DNA from 2 places in the Brochothrix thermosphacta DSM 20171 genome. Region 2 is predicted to be linked to the other one. Evidence: riboswitches for the same ligand, from Rfam matches in the RefSeq annotation. Region 2 holds a riboswitch; the other holds the start of a gene.
What was found. A riboswitch is a leader RNA that binds a small molecule or an ion and turns the genes downstream of it on or off. The one in region 2 is predicted to bind cobalamin.

Region 1 (21,320 bases), 1.1 Mb from region 2:
AAGGCTGAATTTTCTTTTCGCGCGGTTTCACCTGTGATGATAACGGCACCCATTTGGATGTGTTCTTTTTTAATACCTGCTTTTTGGTATTGTTGAGAAACAAATGTTTTAATTGCTTCTGCATCAATCACTTCTTCTGAAAGAAGCGGCGTGAATATAATATCACTGCGATAAATCACGCGTTTATCAGAAATAGTAATTCGCGGCACACTGAAGGCGGATGCGAGGTTTTCAATCGTTAATTCCGACAATACGAGTTGTGTGGTTGACGTTCCTAAATCGATCCCGACAGTTAACATCTTTTCTAACATAACTTTGCCTCCTCTAAAAAAAGATGCTTGAAGAAAGCACATACAACCTATAGTCGCATGTTACTGTTCTCCAAGCATCTTTGCCTGAATCACTTAAACGTCACTGTTCAAGTGTGTTTTTAAAGAGAATATGGGTCGTTGTCCCTTTTTCTCCTGATGAGATTGATAATTTACCTTTTAATTTTTCGCTGACATAACTTTTAATAATCATTAAACCTAAACTTGTTTGACCCGCGGTTTTGGTATTATAGCCACAGCCAAAATCAGTAATTGTTAAATCAACAATTTGATTGTGTTTTTTCACGGTAATTATCACACGCCCCATACTGCCTTGCGGATACGCATATTCGTAAACGTTTTGGAGTATTTCATTGATAACAAGTGATAAACTCACCATCTGATTACCATTTAAGTAGATGTTATCCGTCATTATTATCTCAAGTGTTAGCGGTTGAATATTAGTAAATAACCGTTCAATATTATGAGAGATCGATGTTAGAATGGGTTTTAGCTCTAACGCATCCTCCACTTGCATTGATAACATTTCATGTGTTTGAGCAATCACCAACATACGATTAATGCTCTCTTGCAGTGCAATTTTAGCCTCTTCGCTTGTCACTCGTCTTGCTTGTATTCTTAGCAATGAAACAACAGACTGTAAAATATTTTTAACGCGATGATGTATTTCCAAAATAGCAACTGACTTCGAAATAATTTCTGCTTCTTTGTTTTTGATATCTGTGACATCCCGAATAATCATCATCAATTGATCATCGTGCTTCGTCCATATCTTTTTAATGGACAAGTGGTAATTATCATATTTAATGACTGTCTCTGTTTCATGTTTTTGACGTTCTAATTGATACAGTAAAAAATCATAAGTAGTGCTATCCAGCGCTAAATTATCATAATGTAACCCCTGAATTCTACCGATATACCCAATCTGTTGATAAAAAAGATGAGCTGCTCTATTTGCTTTAATGAGAATCCCTTGATTATCAAACACAAGTAGTTCTTCGTTGATTTCATCTGCTAAGATGGCATCTTCTAAATGGAAGAAGGGTTCAACTTGAAGACTCGTTCTTTTATGGGGTTCTCGTGCTGCTTCCTCAACAATCAAAACACCTATTGTACGGCAATCATTCCGAATAGGATACACTGTTTGTTTGATTAAACGCTGTTCTTGACTATTTGCATATAGCCCCATCGAATTTAAACTTGTTGTCATCGTACGATAAACACCGGGTTCATTTTTTTTATTCGCTTCCAAACCCACAACATTACCTTGATAAAGAGATGGTAAACAAACGGGTCGTTTATGATAAACAACCACTGCTTCGCGAGTCACCTGATCAAAAATATCAATAAAAACATCTACTTCTTCATATCGAGATGATGTTTCAAGTTCTTCTGAAACACGGACGAGTTCTGCAATATCTGCCGAGCTTAAATCCAAATGTTTTTCACAAAGACGTCTCAGTTCTGCTTTACTCATCGGTCATCACGATCAACTCAGCGATTTCACTCATGCGACACCGTTTATTCATGCTCAATTCACGGATTGTTTTATAAGCGTCATCCTCTGTCATATGGTCGCGCAACATCAAGCACCCCTTTGCTTTTTCAATAATTTTACGCTCATCAAGTTTTAAGGATAATTTTTCAATTTTTTTGATAAGATTTGTGGTTTCTTGTCCTTTTGCGATAGCCATTTCAACCGTGGGAATTAATGATTTTTCATGCAGAGGTTTCACGAGATACCCGATTGCACCTGCTTTTTTTGCTCGTTCTGTATGTTCAACACCACTAAATGCCGATAAAAAGATAATACCTTGTGCTAACTGGTCAGCGAGAATTTTTTTACCTGCTTTTAAACCATCTAAAATTGGCATTTGTATATCCATAATGATTAAATCGGGGCGATGTTTTTACATGCTTCAATTGCTTCGAAACCATCTGAAGCTTCAGCCACTACGTCGTAACCCGCTTCTTCCAATACATCACGAATATCCATTCTTGTAATAGGTTCATCATCGACTACTACAATGCGTCCATTCATCACGTCACGTCCATTTCTATCTCGTATTGTGTTGCTATGTTCTGGTGATTTTTGTGCCTGTAAATCCGAGTATCGTTTGTAAACCAACTAACACTTCACTGATAGCTGCTTCAACAGATGATACATCGCCTGTTAAAACAACAGAACCACTAAAACGGTCGATAAAACCAATCTCGACGGCTCCTGCTTTTGTCGCAATATCAACAGCTATTATTGCTGCCTCACTAGGCGTAATCGTTAAAATACCAATCGCACCATAACTTTCATCGGCTAAACCAAGTTTTGTATAGATTTCGCGGTTAGGGCTCGCAATAATATGTGCCAAAGTGACTTGTTTACCAGGAACATATTCTTGAATCATACGTTGTTTTTCTTGTTCAGACATTGTTTCACCTCTTTACTAAAATTAAAAAAGCTCCTAAACAAACAAAATATCGGTTGATATCTCGTAGGTTAGGAGCTCCATTGCTCTAATTAGCGACACATCCTTGTGTCTTATACCATTATTATAGTGATTGTTAAAATTGATGTCAAGATGATGCCGAGTGCTGAAAAATTTTTTAAAGGACATGTCGTAAAATCGACACAACTTCATCATTTGTCGGTACACGTGGATTAGTTGCTGTACAACCATCAACGAGTGCAGCTGTTGCTATTTCAACTTCTAGCGCTGTGATTGTGTCTACTGTAACACCACATTGTTTTAATGTGGCTGGCATTTCAAGTGTTTGTCGTAATTTTTCAATCGCTCGCATCAAGTTTTTAACTGCCACGCGTCTATTCGTGATGGACAATCCCAACAATTTTGCCAAATGTGCGTAACGTTCTGCTGCAAGATTAGCGGGTACACCCTGTACCTCGTCAATATGACTGTTATAGCGAATAATGGCTGGCATTAATACGGTATTTAAACGACCATGAGCGATATGTAATTTGGCCCCCGCTGCATGTGCAATCCCGTGGTTAATTCCGAGTGATGCCATATTAAATGCCATTCCGGCCATGCACGAAGCCATATGCATTTTCTCACGCGCTTCCATGTCAGCACCATTTTTATAAGCACGCGGTAAGTATTCAAAAACAAGCTGTACTACTTTTTCAGCTAAAGCGTCACTCACATCGTTCGCGTTGGTCGAAACATAGGCTTCTAAAGCATGTGTTAACACATCCATTCCTGTATCCGCTGTAATATGAGGTGGCACTGATTTCACAAGGTTTGTTTCGAGAATCGCAATATCTGGTAAAATTGCGTTTGTGACAAGTGGATATTTAACGCCTTTATCAGCACTGGTAATAATCGAAAAATTCGTGACTTCAGAGCCAGTTCCGCTCGTTGTTGGAATAACAATGAACTGTGTGCCTTTTAGATTGCGTAAGGTTTCACCGAAATATTTCATCGCTTTCGCCGCATCGATTGCTGAACCGCCCCCCACTGCTAAAATAATATCAGCAGCAAATTCTGCCATTGTATCAATGCCTTTAACCACTGTTTCAATCGGTGGATCTGGTGTTATTTCACTAAAAACAAGATGTTCGACTGATTGTTGCAAACGGCTTGTGACTTGTTCGATCATACCTGATGATACGATAAATGGATCAGTGACAATAAACACTTTTTTGTTTGCGATTGTTGCCAAATGTCCCAATGCATCTTCCCCTGTGTATACCGTTGTTTTAATGCTAATTTCTTTCATTTTCTATTCCTCCTTAAATAAGACCGTAAAAAAGAAGCTCGAAAGAACTGCCAGAATGACAGCCTTTAAGCTTCTTTGCTTTGCACACATACAACAATGTATGTGTCTATTTATTTGGTGTAGCTGTTAGTGTACATTAAATAAGGCATTCACAAAACGACCTTGTTTTGATCCACTTACGCCATTGGAAGTGACATGCCCATTGCTTTTAAGTTGCACTTCAGTGTGCTGGCATCGGTACACATTCACTTGCTACTGCGTTGTTAAAACAATGGGCGTCTTCAATTTCGAAAAACAGCCTGTTTTACCACGAAACAGTCCGCAATAGCAGAATACAATCAAAGACCTGACTTAAAGCACAATGTACTTATCACAGTGGCGGGACCGCGTTGGATTTACACCAAACTTCCATTTTTGTATTCTAAATACTATTTGTGTAGGAATTACCAAGTTAGTTCATTCTAACTGATTCCAGTCTAGCATGCGCATCTTGAAAATTCAAGCTTTAAAAATTATGAAAAACCTTATCTGAATTTTGATAAAAGACATCTGTTTGGCCTTGACGCGTATTGACCGCACGAGCTACTGCATAAAAATAATCTGAGAGGCGATTAAGGAAACGTAAGGCCGCCCCATTTATTTCTTCTTCTTGTAATAGTGCGACAACATGACGTTCGGCACGACGGGTCGTTGTTCGAGCCACATGTAATAACGCAGCATCTCGTGTGCCTCCTGGTATGATAAAATGTTCAATCATTGGGGGTTCATCCGCATAAACATCGATGCGCCCTTCAAGCCAAATAACATCCTTTTCACTTAAGCGATACGCACGATGACCCGCTGGTGTTGCCAAGTCTGTGCCACAATCAAATAACAGTTGTTGAATCGTTTCGATATCGTAACAAATATCAGCATGCAGCGGATTAAGTTGTATTAACGTATAACCCAACCATGCGTTTAATTCATCAATCGTTCCGTAAGATGCCACACGTTCCGAAGATTTAGCAACACTTGTACCCCCGACCAGTTTTGTTTGACCCGCATCACCTGTTTTTGTATAAAGTTTCATTTAATTTCTTCCTCCTCTAGATAAGCTAATAACTCCTTAACACCCATTTCATCCACAGCTGATAAGCAAAAAACTTGGCGTGCCCCTGCTTCACGCAAGCGTTGTTTCGTTTGTTGTATCACTGCATCGGATTCAGCAATATCAGTTTTTGACACAATCCCAATGACTGGTTTTGGAAAGATACTACCAAATCCGGGTGAATAAACTTGTGTTTTATCTGTGGCACTTTGCATTAAAGCGATAACATCAGCTTCTGCTGCAGTAACTGATAATGCACTGTAATACTGGCGATGTAAAATATATTCCCCTGGCGTGTCAATAATATCAAGGTAAAAAGCCACTGCCTGTGTTTTATCATACTGTAAAGCGAGCCCTAACATTCTTTGTGATAATGTCGTTTTCCCGCAACCTACTGGGCCCATAAAGATAACTTTTTTCAACTTAAACCCACCTTCTTCCAGATTTATTTTCAAAAAAAAGACCCAAACTTTCCGATGGTAAACATCGGAAAATCTGGGCCTCTTTGCCAATCACGTCGTGTACGTCTTTGTACACCGATATTAAAATGATAGCTTAATCATACTGTTTATTTTTTTATTTGTCAATTTTGATTTTTGTCATTTATAAGTGAAAAAACAGTTGTTACACACCTCAATGGGATTGCAACAACTGCTATCAGTCTTTTTATAAATTTTCACCATTGCTGGCAATGACTTCTTTATACCAGTTAAAACTTTTTTTCTTCGAGCGTGCCATTGTGCCACTACCATCATCATGTTTATCTACATAGATAAAACCATAACGTTTTTTGTACTCACCTGTTGTAAAGGATACACAATCGATACATCCCCACGGTGTATAACCCATTAAATCCACACCATCTAAAGTGACAGCTTTTGTCATTTCTTCGATATGTGCCTTTAAGTAAGCAATGCGATAATCGTCGTTAATTGTCCCATCAGCTTCAGGCGTATCAATTGCACCAAATCCATTTTCCACAATGAATAATGGTAATTGATAACGTTCATGTAGTAAGTTCAAAGCATAACGCAAACCAACCGGATCAATTTGCCAGCCCCAATCTGATACTTTAACATGCGGATTGGGAACACTCCCTTCAAAACCAGCCGTTGCGGTGCCTTCACCTTTAACACCTGCACGTACAGTATTGGTCATGTAATAACTTAGACCGACATAATCGACCGTTCCAGCACGTAAAGCGGCACTATCTTCTGCTGTAATCTCAATATTGAAACCTTTACGCTCCCACTCTTTATAAGCGTAACTTGGGTATTCACCTCGAACATGTACATCCCCAAACAGGTAACGATCATGCATTGATTCAACTGATAACATCATATCATCAGGGTGACATGAATACGGATATAGCGGCACAACTGCAATCATACAACCGATTTGCATGTCTTTGTTAATTTCATGACCTATTGTCACAACTTTTGCACTTGCTACTAATTGATGATGCACGACTTGATACATCGTTTCCTCCGGGTTTTCCGCATCATTAAAAATAACACCTGAGTTTGTGTAACCGAATAACGGTGCTTTAAAACTCTTTTGATTGTTAATTTCATTGAATGTCATCCAGTATTTAACTTTTTTCTGATAACGACGCATGACCACCTCTGAATAATGGACAAAAAAATCAATGACTTGACGGTTTTTCCAACCGCCGTATGCTGTCACTAAATGATTTGGCATTTCAAAATGTGATAATGTTACAACGGGTTCGATACCATATTTAAGCAATTCATCAAATAAGTCATCATAAAATTGTAAACCTGCTTCATTCGCTTCTGTTTCATCCCCTTTCGGGAAAATGCGAGACCATGCGATTGAGGTTCTGAAACACTTGAAGCCCATCTCAGCAAAGAGCGCAATATCTTCCTTATAGGTATGATAAAAATCGACCGCTTCGTGATTTGGATAACGATATTTATATTCGATTTCTGTTGTAATGATACGGTCAACACCATGTGCACCACCAGTTAAGACATCTGCAATACTTGGGCCTTTACCTCCCACATTCCATGCGCCTTCAACTTGATGGGCCGCAACAGCGCCACCCCATAAAAAATCATCATTTAACTTAGTCATGTCAATATCCTCCTCATTTTTGGTTTAGGTTTATTTTGCTTCTTCTTTAAAGCCAACAACGTAAGTTAATACTAAGCCAAGTACAAACGCAACGACGATTGAAATTAACAAGCCGATAAATTCTGTTGCATGACCACTCTTGAAAAAGGCCGGTAATGTTGCGATACCGGGCATGTTGTATGCCCAAGATACTGAACGGAAAGCACCAGCAATTGCACCACCGACAGCTCCGGCAATACAACCCATGATAAAGGGTGTTTTCAAACGTAATGTAACACCGTAAATCGCTGGTTCTGTGATACCAAAGAAACCTGTGATAGCTGCAGGTAATGCAACACCTCGCATTGCGCTATCGCGTGATTTGAAGAATACACCGAGTGCAGCGCCTGCTTGCGCAAACACAGCTGAGGCTTGTAATGCGGTGAACGTATCGTAGCCTAGAGATGCGTAGTTCCCTACTGTCACTGGTGTAATACCCCAGTGAACGCCGAAGATAACAAGCACTTCCCAGAACCCACCTACGATGGCTCCCGCGATAATTGGGCTAAGACCGTATAAGAAGTTATATACATCACCAATTGCGCCACCGATTGTACTACCAACTGGTCCAAATACTAATAAAGTCATTGGTACAATAATTACTAAGCTTAATAATGGCGTGAATAAGTTACGAATAACTGATGGTAAAATACGTTCAAAGAAACGTTGGACATACGATAAAATCCAAATTGCTAAAATAATTGGAATAACCGATGAAGTATAACTTAACATTTTGATAGGTAAGCCTAAGAAATCAAGCGGTTGTGATAGAACAGGAATGCCTAATACATCATTAATTAATTTCATTGTATCAGGGTTATTTGTTGCTTGTGTAATCATTGATTGCACTTTTGGATCTGCTGAAGCATTGTTTAAAAAATCATTGGCTGCAAACATTTTCATGAAATCAGGGTTAACAAGTGCACATGCCGTTACAACTGCCACATAAATGTTAGCACCAAATTTTTTCGCTGCTGTAATCGCAATCAACACGGGTAAGAATGTAAAACCAGTCCATGAAACGAAGTTTAAAATACGGTAAGTCCCACCAGCAGTATCTAACCAACCTAAAGCTACCATTACACCTAACAACCCTTGTAAAATACCACAAGCTGCTAAAGTATATAAGAACGGTGCAAAAATACTTGAGATAACATCGATAATACGACTGAATACACCGACTTTATTTTTGTTGTTTGAATTCGATGCTTTACTATCGTCTACTTTAATGTCTTGCATGATCAATTCGTAAACATCTTTGACGTGATTACCAATCACGACTTGGAATTGCCCGCCTGCTTCCATTGTAGTGATAACGCCTTCAATTTTATTCACTTCGTCTTTATTCACTATTTTGTCGTCGTTTAAAATGAAACGTAAACGCGTAGCACAGTGTGTCAGGCTGTTGATGTTTTCATCGCCACCCACTGCTTTGATAATTTCTTTTGCTGACTTTGTATAATTGATAGCCATTTCTTATCCTCCTATGATGTAAGCCTTTACTTTTTGTTAACAAGTATATCTTATCAAAATATTTGCGAAAATAAAGCGTATTCATTGATTAAAACACTCGTATTTCATTGGGAAATTTGTTACATAAAAAAAACACCTTGTATTTTTTACAGCAAAAAAATAACCATCTCATCCTTATTAGGATCAAATGGTTGGGTTGTTACTGTTAGGTTATTTTATCGGCAAACGTCGAGCGATTTCTTCGATAATATAAATGACAGGTACTTGACTCGCTGTATTGTAATCACCTGCAATGCGCTCATTCGACATATAATAAGAGATTGTTTCGACCGACATTCGGCTAATCGTTGCGTTCTCTTGGTTTGTTATACTTACAATTTGGCAGCCGTGTTGCTTTAATTTATCTAATAATAAGACTGTTTCTTCGGTTTCGCCTGAAACAGATAAAGCAATAACAACTGTTTTATGGTCCAATTCTTCCATTACTGGATAAAAAGGATCTTCGATGTAATGGCTAAATTTGCCATTCATTGAAAAATAACGTGCCCCATATTTTCCAATCGCACCTGACGTCCCAATACCAACGAACACAATTCGATTAGAATCACGTACTAATGATACGATGCGATTAACTTTACCATCAAAGACAGGGTTATCGATGTATTTAAAATAATTCATAATTTCCGAAATTGAATTTGATTCGCGACGTTTTTCTGTCTCTTTAGCCAAGCTCATTTTAAAACGAAAGCGAAATTCTGTATAACCTTCACAGCCCGTTTTTTTACAAAAACGCATCACAGTTGAAGTGGAAACATGTACCGCATCTGCTAGTTCACGAACAGTCATGTATAAAATTTCACGTGGGTGCTTTTGGATATATTCATAGAGAGCAAGTTCTAATGAGTTAAACTTTTGAATAATTTCATATGTAAACATAAAACCACTCCTTTACTTCGGTTGGTCGTGCTTTGAGCCTCTTGTACGGATAATGCCTTCTGCAATATAGTAAGCAATAATAATCCCCGCCAAAACAAGACTCAGTGTATAGCCAATTTGTTTTTGGAAGATTAGTAGCCCTAAGATAATCAATGTAAAGAAAATATTTCTTACTCGTTTTTTAGTCATAATGCCTCCTTAATTTTTAACGTTCGCCAGCCCACTCCGCATAAAATTGTTCAAGGTACGTTTCCAAAAACAAATGCCGTTGCTCTGCGAGTTTTTTTCCAGTTAGTGTATTCATTGTATCCTTTAAAGTCAGTAATTTCTCATAAAAATGCATAATTGCTGTATCTTCGTCATTTCGGTATTCTGCCAGTGTCATGTTTAGACGTGGTTGCGCATTCGGAAGATGCATCGGGCGACCTTTACTACCACTATATACCATCGTACGCGCAATCCCAATCGCACCAAGCGCATCAATACGATCAGCATCTTGCACCACTTTACCCTCGAGCGATAAAACTTTATCCGCATTACTACCACCTTTAAAAGACATATCTGCAATGATCTGCATAATTTGCCGAACAACGTTCTCTTCTAACTGTTGCTCAAACAACCAATCTAAAAGTTCAGTTTGCGCTATTTTTTCGTCAGCTACCAACTTGTCATCCACTGTATCATGAAGCAATGCAGCCATTTCACAAATAAACAGATCTGCCTGCTCTTCTTTTGCAAGCGTTAAAGTTAACTTTCGCACACGATGAATATGCCACCAATCATGACCTGTGGTATCTGCAGCTAACAATTGTTTTACATGTTGTTCGGTTGCTAACAAGCAGCTTTCTTTTATTGCGTTTGTTGGCATCATGCGCACCCTCTTTCAAAATGTCATCGTTTTCATTCCACTCTTACATTATAAGGCAAGCTTGTGAAAATAGAAACTGCTTCAACGCTAAAAAATATGACTTGTGTCCCCTACACGTTCATGCCATAATAAAACTATTAACTTGATAACTATCAAGAACCAGAAAGGATGTTGCATGATGGGAGTTTTAACTACATTATACGCCGTTGTAAATCAATTAGAGATGAGGGCGAAGATTTCCTAACAGTGCTTCTCCCTCAATTATGAGGAGAGATTATTTATGTACACACTAGAACAACTCGGATGGCACACGTTTTTCGAAGATACACTCACTGAGCAAGAACGCTCACGATTGGCACGCATAACTGTGACCGGACAAAATACTTACCAAGCATTAACGCTCGAAGGTAAAATAAACCTTAAATTAACTGGGAGCTTTTCACGTACGATCACAACAAAATTTGAGCTACCGGCTGTCGGTGATTGGGTGGTGACCGATGAAACAAAACAGGTGATCCATCGACGCTTACCGCGCCAAACAAACTTTGTGCGTAATATTCCCGGTGAGAAAGACGAACGTCAAGTAGTTGCCGCTAATATTGAAGAAGTTTGGTTGGTGATGAGCCTTAACAAGGATTTCAACTTGAAACGACTGAACCGCTATGTGACAACAGCTTGGGACAGTGGTGCTATCCCTGTGATTGTTTTAACAAAAAGTGATTTAGTGACAGACCTCGAAGATTACCTTGCCCAAGTTGAAAGTGAACATATGGGCATCGAAATTATTGCTTGCAGTGCTTTAAATGGGGCTGGTTTTGATCGTTTAAACAAGCGCCTTGTTGAGCACCGAACAATCGCGCTTGTGGGTTCATCGGGTGCAGGTAAATCAACGTTGCTCAATTATTTAGCAGGTGAAGAAATTCAAACAACGAGCGGTATTCGTGACGACGATAGTCGTGGCCGCCATACAACCACCTCGCGCTTTTTATTACCGGTCGGTGACGCTTGGATTATTGATACACCTGGTATGCGCGAACTACAGCTTTGGGCTGATTCAGAAAGCTTAGATACTACTTTTACCGATATCAAGGAACTGACTGCAAACTGTCGTTTCAATAACTGTACGCATAACAATGAACCGGGATGTGCAGTCACAGCGGCATTGACAGACGGAACTCTTTCGACACAACGTTGGGCTGAATATACGAAACTGCAAAAAGAACTGGCTTACCTTGAACGAAAAGCTAACCCCGTCAGTCAACGTCAGTACATGAAAGCGATAATTAAGAAGTATAAGAAAAAATAAAATGTTTTAAAATTATAATTATTTTCCACACTCAAAAACCACCCTTTTGGGTGGTTTTTTTGGTTCTCTATTAAACTGTTCAACTTTCTGTTTGTTTACACACCAACTAGCAGATAACATAAAAATAAGGCTTCATTTGATTTAAGAGATAATCCGGTTTGTTCATAAAACCGTTGAATGCGATATAACAATGTATTCCGATGAATAAATAATTTTTGGGCAGTATGAGCAATGTTCCCTTCATTTTTCCATAATTCCTTAATTAAAGAAACAGTATCAGGTTGTGCAATTAACACCTCTTTTAATTGTTGTAAGATAACGCTATCTGCCGTCATTTGACTCGCATGTTCTTTAAATAACAACTTAGGAATGTTCACAACACTATCTCCTGTTAAATGTTGTAAATGAACTTGAAATAAACGCTTTTCTTCTATAAAATAAGCGGGTAATTGTGGTGAAACATCATAATATGAACCGATCACACAACTTGAATGGGCATAAAAATCACTATCTAAGACCGTCAGTATTGACGCCAGACTTTCATCTGTTAGAGCATCCGTTGTTTTTTCTTCTACCAATACGCCACTCGTTTCAGTTAATAGAAAACGAGTGCGACGCCCTTCAAATAATGCATCGAATAAATTTAACCACTCCCCCATTTGTTGAGTGTTATCTGCAAAACGGACATCAAAATAGATACAACGTACGGGTGCAGATACCGAGGGAAGGATCGCAGTTTCTCCCGTTAAAAAGGCATGCCAAGGTGACCGTTTAATTGAAGGCTTTGAAACGATTTCTTGTTGGTAGAGCGAGGTCAACAATGCTATTTCACTAGCCGTTAAATCGGTCTCAGGAATGCTAAGATATTGCGTTTCATGAGGGATATTAATATGAGCCGGTAAAGGGTTTGAACCCGTTTTAGCCGTCGGATAGATGGTTAGTAATTTTGTAGGTGTCATGTGAATTCCTCCTTTTAATGTAAGCCTTTACATATTTGGTTAGTTTGCTACTTTTTTTGTGCGATGTGTCTATACGCTATTGTTTATTGGCATTATATACTAGTAATAGATAAAACAAACAAAGGGGTTTTTAAAATGGTACAAATGGCATTGCGTAATATTTATAAAAAGTATGACAACTCAGACGGTTTCGCAGTAACAGATTTTAACCTTGAAATTGCTGATCAAGAATTCATTGTTTTCGTTGGACCTTCAGGCTGTGGTAAATCAACAACCCTTCGTATGGTTGCTGGACTTGAAGACATAAGTGATGGTGAACTTTACATCGGCGATAAATTGATGAATGAAGTGGCACCTAAAGACCGTGACATCGGGATGGTATTCCAAAACTATGCGCTTTATCCACATATGAGTATTTATGATAATATGGCATTTGGTTTGAAATTACGTAAATACAGTAAAGCTGAAATCAAGCAACGAGTAACAGATGCTGCAGATATCTTAGGATTAACGGAATATTTGGAACGTAAACCCGCTGCATTATCAGGTGGACAACGCCAACGTGTTGCTTTAGGACGTGCGATTGTGCGTGATGCAAAAGTCTTTTTAATGGATGAACCACTATCTAACTTAGATGCTAAATTACGTGTAGCGATGCGTGCTGAAATCGCAAAACTACATAACCGTTTAAAAACAACAACAATTTATGTAACACATGATCAAACAGAAGCAATGACGATGGCAGATAGAATTGTTATTATGAAAGACGGATTTGTTCAACAAATCGGCTCTCCAAAGGAAGTTTATAACCACCCTAACAACGTTTTTGTAGCCGGCTTTATTGGCTCACCAGCAATGAACTTCTTCAATGTTGAATTGAAAAATGGTTACATTAGCACTGAAGGCGGCGACATGAACTTCCACGTGCCTGAAGGTAAATACAAAGTGTTAAAAGCACAAGGCTATGAAGGTAAAAAACTTGTTTTTGGTATTCGACCAGAAGATATTCATAACGAACCCTTAGTGTTAGAAACATTAGCAGAAAGTACAATGGACGTTGAAGTAGTCGTTTCAGAATTATTAGGCGCTGAAACAATGTTATATACTAAGATTGAAGACACAGAATTTGTATCTAAGGTGCCCGCACGCGACGATTATGAAGCCGGAGATATTATTAAATTAGCCTTCAACCTCAGCAAAGCACACTTCTTCGACACTGAAACTGAATTAGTAATTAAGTAGTGAAAGTGGAAACACCTCGTCGATTCTCTAAAAAATTGGAAAAATAAAAAACATTCATTAGACTAGAAATTTTAGTTAGGATAGACTGATTACCGAAAGAAAGCTAAGCTCATTTTACTTTATCGAAATTAGAATGGATTAAAAATCGAACGTGTTAGACTAGAAATTTCAGTTGAGGTAGGCTGATTCATGCCTACTAAAGCACTTAAATTTCAGGTCTCGTTATATTATTGAATCCCGTTATGAAATTTTGATACAGTAAGCTTAGTTTTTCTGGAGGAATGTCTATTTAAAACTTAAATGTCAGGTCTAATGTTTTTTTGTGCGTTTATGAAATTACTGACATTGTTGCGAAGCTAAAAGCTTACAAAGACAGTATGGGTGCTGACGTTGTGCGAAGCTATGAGCTTACAAAGACAGTATGGGACGGAGCGACAGCGAGTACCACTCCTTTGCTAATATCGTAGCGAATTCATTCGCTTTACGAGAGTACCACTCCTTCTGTTGATGTACTAATTTCCCATTTCACTCCTCATGTTTTTTCAACTACTCTTCATTACCAAATTGTTGGCGATAATCTCTTGGTGAAATACCGGATACATTTTTAAAGTTTTTATAAAAATAGCCTGTGCTGGTGTATCCAATTTTTTCACTAATTTCATTGATGTTATAATCCGAATGTAACAATAAATCTTTTGCTTTTGTGATGCGATAATGATTTAAATATTGTGAGAAACTCTTTTTTGTTTCTTTTTTAAAGAGTTGTCCTAAATACATCGCATTTAAATGCAATTGTTCAGCTACCTCTTTTAATGTTAAATCTGTGCGGTAACGCTCCATAATAATTTGTAAAACATGTTGTATATTAGGACTAAATTGTTTCACGTCAATTTCACGTTCCACTTGTTTAATACTTGTCTCAATTATTTTTTGCAGTTTTTGAAATGTTTTTATCGTAGAAATTTCTAGCAGCGCCTCTTGGTAAGCCACTTGATCTGCTTGGTTGAATCTTCGATAAATATCAGCCAGTGTCAAGAAGCTAATGTGTGTCACATAACTAGGTGTCATTTCTTGTTCATACATTAACGTGAAGATCGCTTGAACCTCTGCTTCTATCGTTGTCATTTTTCCCAGTGTCAGTGCATGATGTAACTTATCCAACGAAATTTCTTGTGGCACTTCTGATTCATCAAGGCTAGCGAGTAGTCGTTTTAGTTGTTGAACACCTGATAATTCGTAAAAACTACAGAGCGTTAATACTTGCTGCGCTTGCTCATAACTGTGTGCTACTTCTGTGTATGGTACTTCTGTTTTCCCTAGTCCTAATTTAAAATCAGCTTCCTTGAGTAATTCACGTAATTGCCGTAAAAAATCACGCAACTCATACTTCAATCCGCGAAAAACAATCATGAAAATATCTTCTTGGAAGAAAAAATACGGCTGTTTATTTTTCTTTACTAAATCCATTAAGAAACCATGGTGCTTTTCCAATCCTTTAAAAATCAATGCCGTATAGCGTTCATTTTCAATCGTGTAGCCATATGTCGCCATCTCTGTCACGAAGTTTTCCGTTACATTCGGCAGGTTCAGCCATTCTTGAATCAGTGTTTGAAACTGTTGCGGTTGCCCACTATTACTTGTTTCAATCATACTTATTTTTTCTACGATACTTTCAACATTCTTTAAAAGCTCGCTCTTATCGACAGGTTTTACTAAATAATTTTCGGCACCCAGTACCAAACCTTCTTTAACATAACTGAATTCTTGATAACCTGACATGATAATAAAATGGAAACGATAACCATCATTTTGCGCTTGTTGAACAAATTCAATCCCTGACATGGCTGGCATTGTTACATCAGTTATCACAATATCAACGGGATGTTCACGTATAAAATCAAGTGCTTCTTGTCCATTTTTAGCAGTACCGCTAATTTCAATGCCCATATTTTCCCAGTTGATAATTTTTTTCAAACCATTGAGTATCATATACTCATCGTCTACTAACAACAATTTATACATCAGTTATTTCCTCCTCAAAGGTTAGTCGTACAATCACTCCGCCTGACAAATTGTGATACAACACCATAGTGGCATTGTCTCCAAAAACTAATTTCAAACGATCGCTGACATTCATTAAACCAATAGATGTTTGGTGCCGTTCCTTGCTTACATCCTCTACTAATAAACGATTAACTTCCGTTAAACGCTCGTCCGACATTCCTTTACCGTTATCAATCACATCAATCACGACAGACGTGTTTTTACGATACACTTTCACGCTAATTGCATTATCAATCCGTGAGAAATCAATGCCATGTACAAAATAATTTTCAATAAGCGGTTGTACAATATATTTCGGTACCATCACATCATCTATTTCAGAATCCACTGTAAAGTGATAAGCAATCCGATCAGGATAACGCATTTGATAGAGGAAAACATATTTTTCACAAAATTCTAATTCTCTTTGTAGCGTCACCGTTTTTTCTTGCATCGTATTATTCCGAAGTAAACTCGCAAATGAGTATACAACTTCAGCTAACTCATCAACCCCTTCACTCACTGCGTACATGCGGATATATTCCAACGTATTATACAAAAAATGTGGGTTAATCTGTGACTGTAATGCCCTCATGTGCGCATCTTTTTGCTCTATTTCTAGCAAATAAATATCTTTCACCTGCTGATTAATATCATCCAACATCAGGTTGATGCCGACGGCAATTTCTTTCAACTCACGTTGCTTATTCTCTTCATTTATCCGAACCGATAGATTACTGTCAGTCACATGATTCATCGTCACTAATATATCCTCGACTTGACGACTATAAGCGCCAAATGTACGGAATAAAATAATCAATAAAATACCATCTAATAATAAACTTCCCATTAAAATCCAACTGTAGTTTTTAAAAGCTGCCTCGTAGATAATATTTTTGGGTGTTAAAACAACGACTTTTAAATTCGCACCACTTGCATTTTGTGTCATAAAATAGTTATCGTCTAACACATTCTCTTTCAAGGAAATGATACTTTTTAAATCTTTACGTGCATCAAGTGGTTTCGTGACTTTATTGCCAGTATAGCTATACATTAACTGGTCAGTTTGTGAATAAATCAGAATCTGTTGTTGCCGAGCGCCGCTCATTGAGGTGATAATATTTTTAATCATCGCCTCATCCGCAATCAACGAAAAAGTCCCCGTACTATTAATGCTTTCTGTTTGGGTAATCGGTTTGCTAATAACTAATTGATTTTTAGGCTGAGGTAACGCCTTAATTTTTTCACCAGCTTTTTTAGATTGATTTGAATAATAAGTCTCATCAAAATCATTTAACGAGACTTGGATACCACCAATACCTATTTGAAGCTGGTACAATTGCTTCACCATTTGTGGCCAATAACGTTGTTCTGTCCCTTCTCTTTTAAGAGTAGCTCGCAAATATTCTGCATGCCCAAGGTTAAAATACTCATAAAGATTTTCAATGCTTTTACTATCATTTAATAAATTATCAACAATTAAGTCTGTCTGTTGTTCAAGATTATTAACTGTATCCGTTAAAAAATTCGCCGTTTGTTCATTATCTTTTTGGGCATCTTCTACATATGTTTGGAAAATTGTATACCCTACAATTAACGTAAAAAGAGTGATGATTATAATCATCACCACTGCATAGATACGTAATAAAGTATTCATCAAGTTTGTTTGTTTCATATTATTCATCGTCCGCTGCAAGTTTATCCTCAATAATTGATACCCACTGTTTTGCTGTAAATATGCAGATGATTTGAATTAATGCCATCGTTGCAAACATGATTAATCCTGGGAATTTGTACGTAATAAATAATACAATCCCAATTCCAAAAATCAATTTAACAAGCATGAAAAAATTCGAATAAAATGTGATAAACGCTAATTTAATCAAATTCGCTAGCCCCATATCAAAGCGACTGTGTAGCACTAAACTGTAACTGTAAGTAACAAACAGACAGAAGAGTACAAAAACAAGTAAAAAATCTATTACGAGGAATAAGATACCTTGAACTTGCACTGATAAATAAAGGTTATAGCCAATAAATAAACTAAGTCCCGCATAAATTCCAAATAAAGCATTCCCACGTTTCCAGTTTTGTTTATAGGTTAACCAGGCATTCTTCCAAGTTATTTTTTTATAATCCCATTCATGTTCTGTGAAAAGTTGATTGATTGTTAAAAAGGCCGGGCCGATTCCAACAACAATTAACCCCATCACTGTCAATAATATGAAGTATAAATTCAACTTAATTATCACATAACACCGTATAAAGACATTTTCTAACATTTCACCAATCATTGTTATTCCCCTTTTCTCATATCCACTCTGCTGCTTAATTTTAGCATAGATATATTCGTTCGTAATACATATTCAGCAAATAAACTAAATGACAGGAAACTTGCGCATCCTGTCATTCGATTTAGCTACGAATACGCTTATTTAGCTTCTGCCATAAAAGCATCGTATTGTTTTTGCATTTCTTTTTGAACTTTAGAGAAGCCAGCTGTTTCCAGTTTTTTGTTCATTTCTGGTACTGCAACTGTTGGATCTAATGTTCCTGTGTTTAAGCCATCAAGGTATTGGCTCATCACGTTGTTTAAGTTACTGATTTCGTTTTTAACTGTTTCTGTGTTAAAGACAAAACCAAGAATTGGCGATTCAATTGCATCTTCAATCGATTTATCACGCGCTTCGATTTGTTTGTCTGTAATTGTTTCATCTGCATATAAAATCTTGTTGTTTGCAGTGTTCCATGCAGCCATGTGCATGTTTGGTTGGTAACCTTCTAATAATTTAGAACGATCATCTCCAACTTTTTCCCACGCTTCGCCTTCAACACCTAATACAAGGCCATTAAGCAATTCTGGATCTGAATTTAACAAACCTAAGAATTCAACTGATTTGTCGATGTTTTTAGAACCACTTGAAACAACAAAACTTGCCATTTGAGCAGCTTGAGTTGTTTTCAATGGTACAGAAATAGCTTTAGAAACAAGCTCTTGACCAGCTGCTTGCGTTAATATTGTATCACCATAATCAAAGGGTCCTTGTGTTTCTTGACGAGCGAACCAAGTTGATGAATCCAACGGATACTCTGTGTTACTTGTAGACGCATCTTTTGCAATGTAACCCGCTTTGTAGAAATCATGTAACGTTTGGTAAGCTGTCATCATCCCTTTTTCTTCAAATGGGTTGATGATTTTTTTAGTATCACCATTTAGATCAACACCAAACGGTAAACCATTACCTAAAGCAAAATCAAAACCTGCTTCAGCACGGAAACCTTGTCCGACTGCGATTGGCATTACTTTAGGTTCTTTTTCTTTAATCGTTTCTAATAATGGTTCAACATCAGCATATGTTTTTACTTTGCTAATATCTAAGTTATATTTATCAACGAATTTTTTATTAAATGTTAACATTTGTTGTGAAAAGATGTTTGCGTTTACAGGGAATGCGTACATTTTGCCATCAATCGTGTTACCTTTGATGTATGACTCATCGAGCATTTTGTAAGCAGCTTCTGCTTTTTCAGGTAATAACTTAGTCAAGTCAGCGTATGCACCTTTTTGAGCATTAGTTACATAGTTTTTAGCAAGCGCAATATCATAATTTTCTCCAGAAGATACAATTACAGACATTTTTTGCTCGTAATCACCCCAACCAATGTACTGAATGTTTACTTTCGCACCAATTTTATCTTCAATGCGTTTGTTAGCAATTTCCATTAATTGATCGTAATTTTTTGGTTTATCACCAATTTGGTACATTAACAATGTTGGTGTATCCCCTTTATCAGTTGTTTTTGCTTTTTTATCCCCCGATAAACTACCACAACCTGCTAATGCTCCTACTGCTAAAACTGTCACTAATGATGTTGCAACGACTTTACTCCACTTTTTCATCATTATACCCCCAATTTTTTTATTCTTTCACGCCACCAATTGTTAAGCCACTTACAAAGTATTTTTGGAAGAATGGATAGCTTAAAGCAATCGGCAACGTTGAAATTACTACCATTGCCATACGTGTTGCTTCTTTTGGTATCGCTTGAGCACCACTACTCAATGCTGTACTCATACTCGCATTTTGTGTCATGTACTCAATGTTAGCTTGAATCTTCATTAAAAGGTATTGCAATGGAACTAAATTGTCGCTTTGAATGTATAACAAAGCATTGAACCAATCGTTCCAAAATCCTAGTGCTGCAAACAAACTAATGGTTGCAATCCCAGGCACTGCTAAAGGTAAAACAATTTGACCGAAAATACGCAACTCGCTCGCACCATCAATACGTGCAGATTCAATGATTGCATCTGGCACCGTTCGTTTAAAGAACGTACGCATTACAATGATATTGAACGGGCTGATAGCCATCGGTAAAATCAATGCCCAAATTGTATCTTTTAAACCCAACATCGATGTCATAACAATGTAGTTTGGTACCATTCCGGCACTGAAAAGCATTGTGATTAAACAAGCGATTGTAAAGAATTTACGTAAGATAAAGTCTGGACGTGAGATTGCATAGGCATAAGTTGATGTGAACGTTGTATTAATCAACGTCCCTACAACTGTTACCATCACAGTCACAAATAATGATTGGAGCAATTGCTCTTTAAGATCCGCTAAATAGCGGTAACCATCTAAACTCCACTCGGATGGCCATAATGAATAACCATTCGTTACGAGAGAGTTTTCACTTGTCAGTGAGATGATTATTACGAAAAGAAAGGGAAATACGCATGATAAGGCAAACAACGCTAGAAACACATTAAAGAATATATCAGCTTTTTTTCCGAAGGAACGTACTCCCACTTTTTGTATTTTTTTCTTACGCATAGGTTCGTCTCTCCTTCTTTTTAGAATAATGCTGATGAATCATCTAGCTTACGCACGACTGCATTCGCAGCGATTAATAGAACACACCCAACAACTGATTGATACAATCCAGCTGCAGCAGCCATTCCAATATCTCCTGTGTTTGCTAAACCGTTGTAAACATATGTGTCTAGTACAGAAGTTACTTCGTAAAGCACCCCTGAGTTACGTGTTACCTGGTAAAACAGTCCAAAATCCGCTTTGAAAATATTACCCACTGAAAGAATTGATAAGATTGTAATTAACGGAATCAGTTGTGGTAAAGTAACGTGGCGAATTTGTTGCCACTTAGTTGCACCATCAACCATTGCTGCTTCGTAGTATGTTGG
Region 2 (9,671 bases):
TTAGTAAACACTTAAAAAATAGATTATGATAGAGTAGTAATTAAATATAATAAATTCCTTTGAAAGGAGATAGAGAATGTTTACTTTATTACATGAAGGATCTAAAGATGAAGCTTATTTTTTATTTCATGGTACAGGCGGAAATGATTTTCAATTACTGCGAGTGATGGAAGAACTAAATCCTAATGCGACTATTATAGGCGTAAAGGCAACTGAGGGTGTAGGAAGTAATCGACGTTATTTTTCACCATTGATAAATGGCCAACTGGATAGAAAAGATTTTGAATCAAATATAAATGGTTTCATGGAAGAGTGGAAAAAAAGAGGATTCGCATTTAAGAAAAAGGTATTTTTAGGCTACTCGAATGGTGCGAATTTCATCATAGGGATAATAGAAAAATATCCACATATTATGTCCCAGGCCATCTTACTTCACCCATCTAATCTAAACTATCATTTTGAAGTTGAGTCAGGGATGAAAGTGATAATGACTTCCGGAGCTACAGATAATTTAGCATTGCCAGGTGATGTTTTAAAATTAAAAGAGACGATGAACAACTATTATAAGAACTTGACTTACTTTTTATTTGATGGCGGCCATGAGCTTACAGAAGTTGAAATTAAAGCGATTAAAGACTCACTGTGAAAAAATAACGAGAAGAAGATTCTACTTAAGCGTTTGTAAATAGATATGTAAAGGATGATTGATATGAGACCATTGATACACCATGTTTCTGTGATTAATAGTGATATGAAAAAGTCATTTGAATTTTATAAACACATTTTAGGAATGAAGTTAGTTATTAAAACCGTTAATCAAGATGATCGAGAGATGTACCATTTGTTTTTTGGAAACGCTAAAGGAAGTGCAGGCAGTGAATTCACAGTATTTGAAATGTCAGGTATTCCTAACAGGAAATTTGGAAATAACTCAATCGATCGGACCATCTTTAAAGTAAACACTGAAGAATCTTTAGATTATTGGCAAAAAAGATTGGAAGCGTTTGATATTTGTCATTATGGTATTGAAGAATATAATAACAAAAAACTATTAAGATTTGAAGATTACGATGGCACGCCTTTAGGTTTAACCATAAAAAACAAGGATGAACTCGCGCATAATTTTCATCCAAATAAAACTGCAGATATTCCAATAGAGCATTCAATTCTAGCAATTGATTCTGTCCATTTGAGAATTCCGTTTCCTAAAGCCAGCCAGAAAATTTTAGAGGATTTATTAAAGTGGAAGACGTGTTCAAAAATGATAGGTTTTAATAAAGCTGAAACGATTATTTTAAGTAATGAGTCCACTGACTTATATCAAGAAGTTCATTTGATCCATGATAACAGTGCAGTTCCAGAAACAATGGGAATTGGCGGCACTCATCATGTTGCGTTCTCTGCCGAGTCATATGGCACATTAATGGGTTATGAAGAATGGCTAATCAACTATAATATGATGTCTTCAGGTATTAAAGATCGAGAAATATTTAAATCTTTGTATTTTAGAGAGGCTAACAGAATATTATTTGAAATAGCGACAGAGGAAATGAACCATGATATATTAGAAAATGATTTTGCTGACGTTGATGAATATCCTCTCTACTTACCTGCTTTTTTAGAGAAAGATCGAGAAAAAATAGAATACAATTTAAAATAAACCATTCATTCTAGCTACAATATCTCGTTGTTTATTTGAAAAAAGTGATGAAAGCTTATTTTTTCAAGTTGTAAAGCTCTATAAAACTTAATGATAGGTAACTATTTGTTCAATATAAAATAGACAAGTAATCTAACGAGGTATTTAACTTATCTGAGCATCCGCTTTTTGGTGATTTAGAGATAATTGTCTATATACGATACTATAAAGCTTGTAGTATACTTAAATTATTATGTAGGGAAAGGTGGAAAATAGGTTACCTAGTATTGTGCTTTGGGCTTTTGGCCTTGTTTTAACTTTATGGGGTTTATACTCGATGAATAGAGCGTTTAAAAAGAATAAGACTAAAAATAATTTAATTCAGTTGTTATTAACAGGGGAAGCTTCTGGAATTGGACAATTTATTTCAGGTATAGTTACTATAGCTGTGGGCTTCGTTGTTTTGTATTTCCAAAACAAATAATTTTAAGTTAATGAATTCATAAGGAACCAGCAGCGAGTCTATTGTTAGTGGTTAGGCATGGTTATGAAATTATTAAAAATGATTATAGTGGTGGATTTTATCTAGAAGAAGTTTAATAGCTTTAGTGGTTAAAATTAAATAATACAAAAAGAAACAAGCATTAATAGATATCTGTATGGTAGATAAGCAATTAATGCGAAAAAAGTAATCGTCAACTCAAAGTTGAAACGGTTACTTTTTTTTGCGATTTAATTAGTAGGTTAACTCATTTCAACTATGAAATGAGTCATATTCCAAAATTAAGTCTTTTTAAATAGAGTAATGAAAACCTAGGATGTAAGCATCAGCAAAAATTATGATAAAGTTGTAGGCTCACTCTTTGTGGATAGGCTACACTAAGTTAGACAGAATAAATGAGGGCTTGTAAACTAAGACTACTAATAAAAAGGAGTGTGCTACTATGCCACGTCAACGTCGAACATTTACGCCTGAATTTAAACTGCAAATGGTGAAGCTTTATGAAAATGGAAAGTCACGTGCTGATATTGCTCGTGAATATGATTTAACCCCTTCGGGATTAGATAAATGGATTAAAAATCATCAAGCTACTGGCTCGTTCGCAGCTAAAGATAATCGAACAGAAGATGAAATAGAACTAAATAAATTACGTAAAGAAAATCAGCGGTTACTAATGGAGAATGATATTTTAAAGCAAGCGGCGCTGATCATGGGACGAAAATAAATGTGATTCGTAATAACGCTCACCTTTATTCGGTATCAGCAATGTGTGCCGTCCTCGAGATTAAAAGGAGCACCTATTATTATCATATAAATTTAGATGCCACTTCGCAGCGAAAAACAGAGGACATCGCACTTTCAAAAGAAATTGAACGGATTTTCAAAGAAAGCCGTAATAATTATGGTACGCGTAAAATCAAAAGAGAATTATTAAAGTTAGCTGAACCTAAACATGTATCAAGACGCCGAATTAGCCGCATAATGCATTCGTTAGGTTTAGTTTCAAACTACACTGTGGCTCAATTTAAACCGCAAAAATCACGTTCGAATGAGGCACTTATAAGAAACGAGTTAAAACGTGCGTTCATTCAAGAAAAAGAATTAGCTGTCGTTGTAAGTGATTTAACATACGTTCGTGTCGGTGGAAAGTGGCATTATGTATGTTTATTTGTAGACCTTTTCAATCGTGAAATTATTGGACATAGTGTAGGAGAAAACAAGACTGCAAGTCTTGTCTATGAAGCATTAGCAAGCATTTCTGCAAATTTAAATGACATACAGCTGTTTCACACGGATCGAGGGAAAGAATTTGATAATCGGTTGATTGATGAAGCGCTTGAAACATTTAATATTCAACGTTCACTAAGTATGAAGGGTTGTCCTTACGATAACGCTGTAGCGGAAGCAACATTCAAAGTGTTTAAAACAGAATTCGCAAACCAAGCTCACTTTTCCAATCTTAATCAGCTGGAACTTGAATTAAATGATTACGTTCATTGGTTTAATAACATCCGTATTCATGGAACATTGGGTTATTTAACGCCTACCGAATTTAAATTACAGCCCTTATAATTTTTGTTCAATTTACTGTTGCCATTCCATTGTTAAAGAAAAAAGGAGTGTAGGATGCATCATAATAGTGCACTGAAATCATGTTCAATGATGTCTTGTAATACAAATTGGTCGTCCTGATAATGATATTTAAAGAAGGAACAGTTTTGAATTTTAGTATTCTTTTTAACAGTACCAGTGTGTTCCCAGTGACGATAAAAATTTGCAATTGCGGCACCGTGTGAAACAATTAAAATACTATCGGCCGGACTATTACTTACAATATCGGCTACGGTAGTACTAATACGGTTTTCAAGTTCTATTTGTGACTCTCCGCCAAATTGTACAAAAAAATCGTTATAAGGGAGTGGCGGGTTTAAATGTTCGCCTTCACCTTCATAAGAACCGAAATTCCATTCACGTAAATTTTTAATCCGTTGATAAGGCTGATGAGTTAATAGTTCAAGCGTATCAACCGCTCGTTCCGATGTTGAGCTATAGGCTTCATCAAATGTGATTTTTTCTGTTTGTAAGTGAGCGTGTGCAATTTTTGCTTGTTGAATACCAATAGCTGTTAGAGGGGAATCACAAAAACCTTGTATTTTATGTTGCGCATTGAATAAGGTTTGTCCATGTCTCACTAAATATAATGTTGTCATTTTTTTAACTCCTTTATCACATATATATGATAAGTATAGCTTAAAGTATCGTGGAATTCAGTGGATTTAAATGATGAAATGTGACAACATCAAAGCTATCAGATGTTTTTATAACCCATAACTTGCATTTTATGTATTTTTTGTACAATGATATTAGGTGTTAAGTTGCTAACAAATTTTTGGTTATATTATTTCTGTATGTTGTATTCAGTAACATAATTCTCTATAATCAAGGTGACTCTAAATAAGATGAACGTCTTATTTATAAAAACTAGTCGTAAACAAACGTTACATTGGGAAACGTTATGTTGCAATTGAGTTAATAAAGAGTGGTTTACGCGGAATACATTAATTGGGGGAACTCCTGTGAAAAAACGTCCATTACAGATACTCGTCGTTTCATTGTTGGCAATTTTAATCGTAGGCGGTATTTTCTTAAACAATAAATATGCTAAGGTTGCTAAGTCAGAAACAAATAATAGCAGCGAAATACAAGCAGATAAAACAGCGGACAGTGCTGGAAAAACGAGTAACACCGATGCAAAAAAAGAAAAATCTGCTGAAAAAGAAAAAACTAAACTGAAAAAAGAAGAAACGAAATCTAGTAAAGTTAAAGAAAAAGCAACAAAAGAAACAATTGAATCAAACAAAGATAAGCAGATAAAAAACAATGAAAAAACGAAACAAGAAAAGTCTCAAGTAGCTAAAAACGAAAAAATAAATGAGCGAAAAACGATTGATAATTCTAATAAAACAAGGGTCAAAGGTGAGGCAACAAAGTCAGGGGAAACGCCAGTACCTCATCCTAATAAGTCATCAGCTAAACAACCTAATACTCAACCAAATAAAGGGTCTGTGAAGCCTCCATCTCAGCCATCAAAACCTTCCAATCCTTCAAAACCAACGCCTGAAAATAAGCCACAACCAGAGGCTAAAAAAGAAATTACGTTATCAATCAGGGGAACGGTCGCTAACTCCTCTACCTATTTTATAAGTCCTCAAAAAGTGACAATAAAAGAAGGGGAGAGCGTTATGGATGTACTTGGTGATTTTTGTCGTGATGATGGTATCCAAGTGGGAATTCGTAACGGAAATTATGTTGCGGGTATTAATAATCTATATGAATTTGATAAAGGATCAGAAAGTGGCTGGCTTTATCGCGTGAACGGCGTTTTCCCTAGTTATGGTGCGGCGCAATACACCTTGAAAGTTGGCGATACGATTGAATGGATGTACACAGAAGATTTAGGTCATGATGTAGGTGCACCACAAGGTTAATAGGACGTTTTTTAAAGACTGGAATTTTCCAGTCTTTTTTGTTTGTTATGAAAAATAATAAAGTAGCATTATTTTGTTGTCACAAAATGGCATCTCCGACTTTAAATAGCGCTATAGAAACAACTGCTCGTGTTAGTTATTTCCTTTTTGAAAAATAATAAAGAGATATATTTGTGCATCCCTGTATATGACCTTGTAAGACCGTAAAATTTTACCTATAATTAAGGATAGAAAGTATAACAAATCGATATGTATTAAGATGTAGGGAAAGAGGTGTAATTCCTCTACAGCCCCAATCTACTGTGAGAAGGACGAAATCTCAATGACCACTGAATAGTTAGCTATTTGGGAAGGTGAGAGAGTAGGATGAATTTTAGTCAGAATACCTCGCTTAATACTTATAGTTACTACAATTCTTATTGGAAGAATTATCTAGTACAATTCATCAGATAAAACAAAGGACCGCGTCTTTGTGTATCTATTTTTTAGCATGAGTCTGTTTCTAGCCATCCTTCGATAACGATTGGATGTCTTTTTTTGTGAACTTTACTAATATTTGGGGGTCGAATAATGAAAAATATTAAACAAAAAATATTGATTATATTGGCAACATTGAGTTTAGTTATTGGTTTTTTTGCAGTACCAGCAGGTGTTTTTGCTGCTGTCACTGTGGATGAGGCAATCGATGGTGGCACATCAAAAATATTATCTACGGGTAAATTAGCGGATGATTGGCAGTCTTTAGGCGTCGCACGATCAAATACGCCAGCAAGTAAAGAAGTTCGTCAAGCGCGTTATAATGATATTGTGGCTTATTTAAATCAATCAGATCGTCTTTCAGCAACTGATTTTGAACGTACAATCATTGGCGTTGTGTCAATTGGTGGGGATCCCACTCATATTCCTGAGGCAACAACCCATAAAAATCTTGTAGAAGAACTCTATCAAAGCAATGCAATGAATTCAGGGGTAAACGCTATAATCTATGGTTTGCTTGCTTTACAGACGAAAGAGTATGCAGTACCTGAAAATGCAAATTTCTCTATTCAAGAAATGGTTGATAAACTACTGAGCTTACAAAAAGCAGATGGTGGTTGGGCTCTTGGTGGTGCAGTTGGTGATGTTGATATGACAGGTATGGCGATTACTGCTTTAGCTAAATATAAAGATATGCCGGGTGTGTCCACAGCTTTAGATCGTAGCGTGGCATGGTTATCATCAGTTCAGTTAAAATCAGGTGGTTTCAAAGGCTGGTCAAATGAAAATTCAAACTCACTTTCTCAAGCCTTGATGGCAATTACATTAACTGGTAATGACCCAAAGGGCGCGCTGTTTACCAAAGATAGCGATATGATCACCGCATTGATGACGTATCGAACAGCTGACGGTGGTTTTAAATGGTTACCGACAGATACACAAAGCAATGGTATGGCTTTAGAACAAGCCTTGTATGCATTAACACAATATAAATTTTATTTGAATGGTTCGGGTTCAATTTATGATTTTGTTAACAATCCCGTGCCACAGTTGATTGAAACACCAGTAGAACCTGATCCAAGTACAGAGGAACCGAGTTCAAGTGCAGAACCAGGCACAGAGGATTCAGATAGCAGCGATTCAAATAGCAGTGATTCAAATGTGAGTTCAGAAGACTCAAGCACAACAACGTCTATTTCAGATGGTTCAGACGAAAATACTGAAGAAACAATATCCGATTCAGAAGGTTCAAGTAATGTAGAAAAAAACACTACTGATTCAAGTGAAGCGGGTATCATCGGGGATACAGATTCAAGTACAACAGCACCGTCAAAAGAAGCTGAGGAAGAGGCTGTCCAAAATACAAGTAATAATGCTAATTCAGATAACGCCAAAAGCTTACCAAGCACAGGTGAGGCAAATGATTACATGTTTTTAAGTGTATTACTAGGCGCGAGTATGTTATTAGTGGGTGTATTTTTCTTAGCAAAAAACAAACGCAAACAGAACAATTAAATAATCAGAAAAACGGTGCTTCAAATAGAATAGTCAGCTATTTTATTTGAGGCACTTCCCTTATGAGAGAGGAGTTTTCAGGTGGGAACAGTATTAAATTCGGTTCATCCGTTTACAAGCTTTTTTTATTTTGTTGGTGTGATTATTTTGAGTATGATGTTCTTACACCCTGTCTTTTTAGTTATAGAGTTACTCTTGTTAGTACTGTATAATTTGGTTCAAAAAAATGGTGCTAAACTTAAACAAACAATGAAAGGCTCATGGTTTTTGATTCTAGCAATTATTATTATTAATCCATTACTCAATCATCGTGGCAGTCATTTTTTATTCTATATCGGTAACAATCCGATTACATTAGAAGCAGTTGTCTATGGTATTATCATGGCACTCTCTTTTAGTTGTTTGCTTATTACTTTTATTTCATATAACAGCGTGATTACAAGTCATAAATTTTTATACTTATTTTCCAGAATATCACCCCAGCTAGCGTTGTTAACAATGATTACAATGCGCTTTGTCCCTCTTTTTATTCGTCGGTTAACGACAATAAGTGCTATTCAGAAAACACGTGGCATTCAAATGACGAGCGGAAAAATAAAAAAACGTGCCCATAGTGGTATGCGTTTAGTACAAATTTTGCTGGTGTGTTCATTAGAAGAAGCTTTGCAAACAGCTGATTCGATGGAAGCACGTGGTTATGGCATAAAAAAACGAACAACCTATTTAAGTTATCAATTAGAACGGCGTGATATCATCAGCTTAATTGGTGGTCTCTTAATATTACTTATTTGTATTTATAGCAAACTACAGGGATTCGGTAATTTACAAATTTATCCTGAATTGGGGAGAATGGGTTTAGATCTGATTCAAAACCAAATAGTACTGATATTAACCGTGTTATTTGTAGGTTACCCACTTATTTTGGAAGGACGTGAATTATTATGGTGGTCTTGGCAGAAATAAAAAATTTAAACTTTAAATACCCTGAAGAACAAGAAACTGCGTTACTTTCAAGTTCATTGATCATTGAAGAAGGCGATTTTCTTGTTTTAGCGGGCTCATCAGGTAGCGGTAAAACAACGCTATTACGACATTTGAAAAAAGAATTATGGCCGATTGGTGAGCGAACAGGTGAGATTCTTTATCAGGGTGAGCGTTACCAATATTTAACAGAAGTGCAATCAGCAACAGAAATTGGAATGGTCTTTCAAAACCCAGAAAACCAAATTGTAATGGATAATGTGATGGGTGAGTTAGCTTTTTCACTTGAAAACATTGGATGCCCTCCTAAAATTATTGAAAAACGAATTGCAGAGCTTATTAGTTTTTTAGGTTTTCAAAATATACTTGAACAATCGATTCATACATTATCAGGTGGACAAAAACAGTTGGTAAATTTAGCCTCTGTTTTGATTTTACAACCCAAATTATTAGTTTTGGATGAACCAACTGCTCAACTTGATCCGATTGCGACACGTGATTTTTTAGGGTTATTGAAAAGGATTCATGAAGAATTAGGCATCACGATTGTTATGAGTGAACATCGCTTGGATGAAGTCATTCCGATGGCAACACGATTAGTGATGATGGAGGATGGCAAGATTATAGAAAATAATCGTCCAGAGACTGTCGTGGGGAATCTCTGGCAAGAGCGGGGAAATGCCTTGTTTATTCCACAAGTTCCGCGTTTGTTTTTAGAAATGGGTTCATCGGTTTTGCCATTTTCAGTGTTAGAGGGGCAACGTAACTTGCCTCGATTACAAGAGAACGTAACAGTAGCCAAAAAGGCGGATAATGCGCCTGAGAGAGAACCTATATTAAAAGCAAAATCAATTGCTTTTCAATACGAAAAAAATGGTCGTTTTATTTTGAGAGATCTTAATTTCAGTATCGCTAAGGGAGAATGGGTCGGGATAGTTGGTAAAAATGGCACCGGAAAATCGACTTTTTTAATGGTATTAGCAGGGTTGTTAAATGCGCGAAGAGGTAAGGTAACATTTGCAGGGCGAACACTTAATAAAATCGATTTACAAGAACGATACGAGCGTAT

Region 1: it holds a riboswitch for cobalamin, as region 2 does, so the genes downstream of both, V6S17_RS07360 (1-propanol dehydrogenase PduQ) here and V6S17_RS02180 (LPXTG cell wall anchor domain-containing protein) in region 2, are expected to answer to the same signal.

Annotation. Positions count from the first base shown of each region.
Region 1 is NZ_CP145608.1:1,450,978-1,472,297, forward strand. Features, by position in the region: gene eutA (ethanolamine ammonia-lyase reactivating factor EutA) at 1-311, opposite strand, end outside; gene V6S17_RS07345 (sensor histidine kinase) at 412-1,806, opposite strand; partial or broken gene V6S17_RS07350 (ANTAR domain-containing response regulator) at 1,799-2,370, opposite strand; gene V6S17_RS07355 (BMC domain-containing protein) at 2,405-2,755, opposite strand; gene V6S17_RS07360 (1-propanol dehydrogenase PduQ) at 2,931-4,064, opposite strand; adenosylcobalamin (AdoCbl) riboswitch at 4,354-4,501, opposite strand; gene V6S17_RS07365 (cob(I)yrinic acid a,c-diamide adenosyltransferase) at 4,570-5,133, opposite strand; gene V6S17_RS07370 (EutP/PduV family microcompartment system protein) at 5,130-5,573, opposite strand; gene V6S17_RS07375 (6-phospho-beta-glucosidase) at 5,818-7,248, opposite strand; gene V6S17_RS07380 (PTS transporter subunit EIIC) at 7,279-8,760, opposite strand; gene V6S17_RS07385 (MurR/RpiR family transcriptional regulator) at 8,971-9,696, opposite strand; gene V6S17_RS07390 (hypothetical protein) at 9,709-9,885, opposite strand; gene V6S17_RS07395 (HD domain-containing protein) at 9,902-10,567, opposite strand; gene rsgA (ribosome small subunit-dependent GTPase A) at 10,845-11,870, shown strand; gene V6S17_RS07405 (helix-turn-helix domain-containing protein) at 11,966-12,829, opposite strand; gene V6S17_RS07410 (ABC transporter ATP-binding protein) at 12,965-14,071, shown strand; gene V6S17_RS07415 (response regulator transcription factor) at 14,618-16,093, opposite strand; gene V6S17_RS07420 (sensor histidine kinase) at 16,086-17,789, opposite strand; gene V6S17_RS07425 (YesL family protein) at 17,791-18,408, opposite strand; gene V6S17_RS07430 (ABC transporter substrate-binding protein) at 18,546-20,018, opposite strand; gene V6S17_RS07435 (carbohydrate ABC transporter permease) at 20,035-20,952, opposite strand; gene V6S17_RS07440 (ABC transporter permease) at 20,973-21,320, opposite strand, start outside.
Region 2 is NZ_CP145608.1:403,802-413,472, forward strand. Features, by position in the region: gene V6S17_RS02150 (alpha/beta hydrolase) at 77-646, shown strand; gene V6S17_RS02155 (VOC family protein) at 710-1,660, shown strand; one part of gene V6S17_RS02165 (IS3 family transposase) at 2,584-2,830, shown strand; one part of gene V6S17_RS02165 (IS3 family transposase) at 2,830-3,713, shown strand; gene V6S17_RS02170 (histidine phosphatase family protein) at 3,773-4,351, opposite strand; gene V6S17_RS02175 (DUF4430 domain-containing protein) at 4,718-5,629, shown strand; cobalamin riboswitch at 5,869-6,038, shown strand; gene V6S17_RS02180 (LPXTG cell wall anchor domain-containing protein) at 6,200-7,621, shown strand; gene V6S17_RS02185 (energy-coupling factor transporter transmembrane component T) at 7,703-8,584, shown strand; gene V6S17_RS02190 (ABC transporter ATP-binding protein) at 8,563-9,671, shown strand, end outside.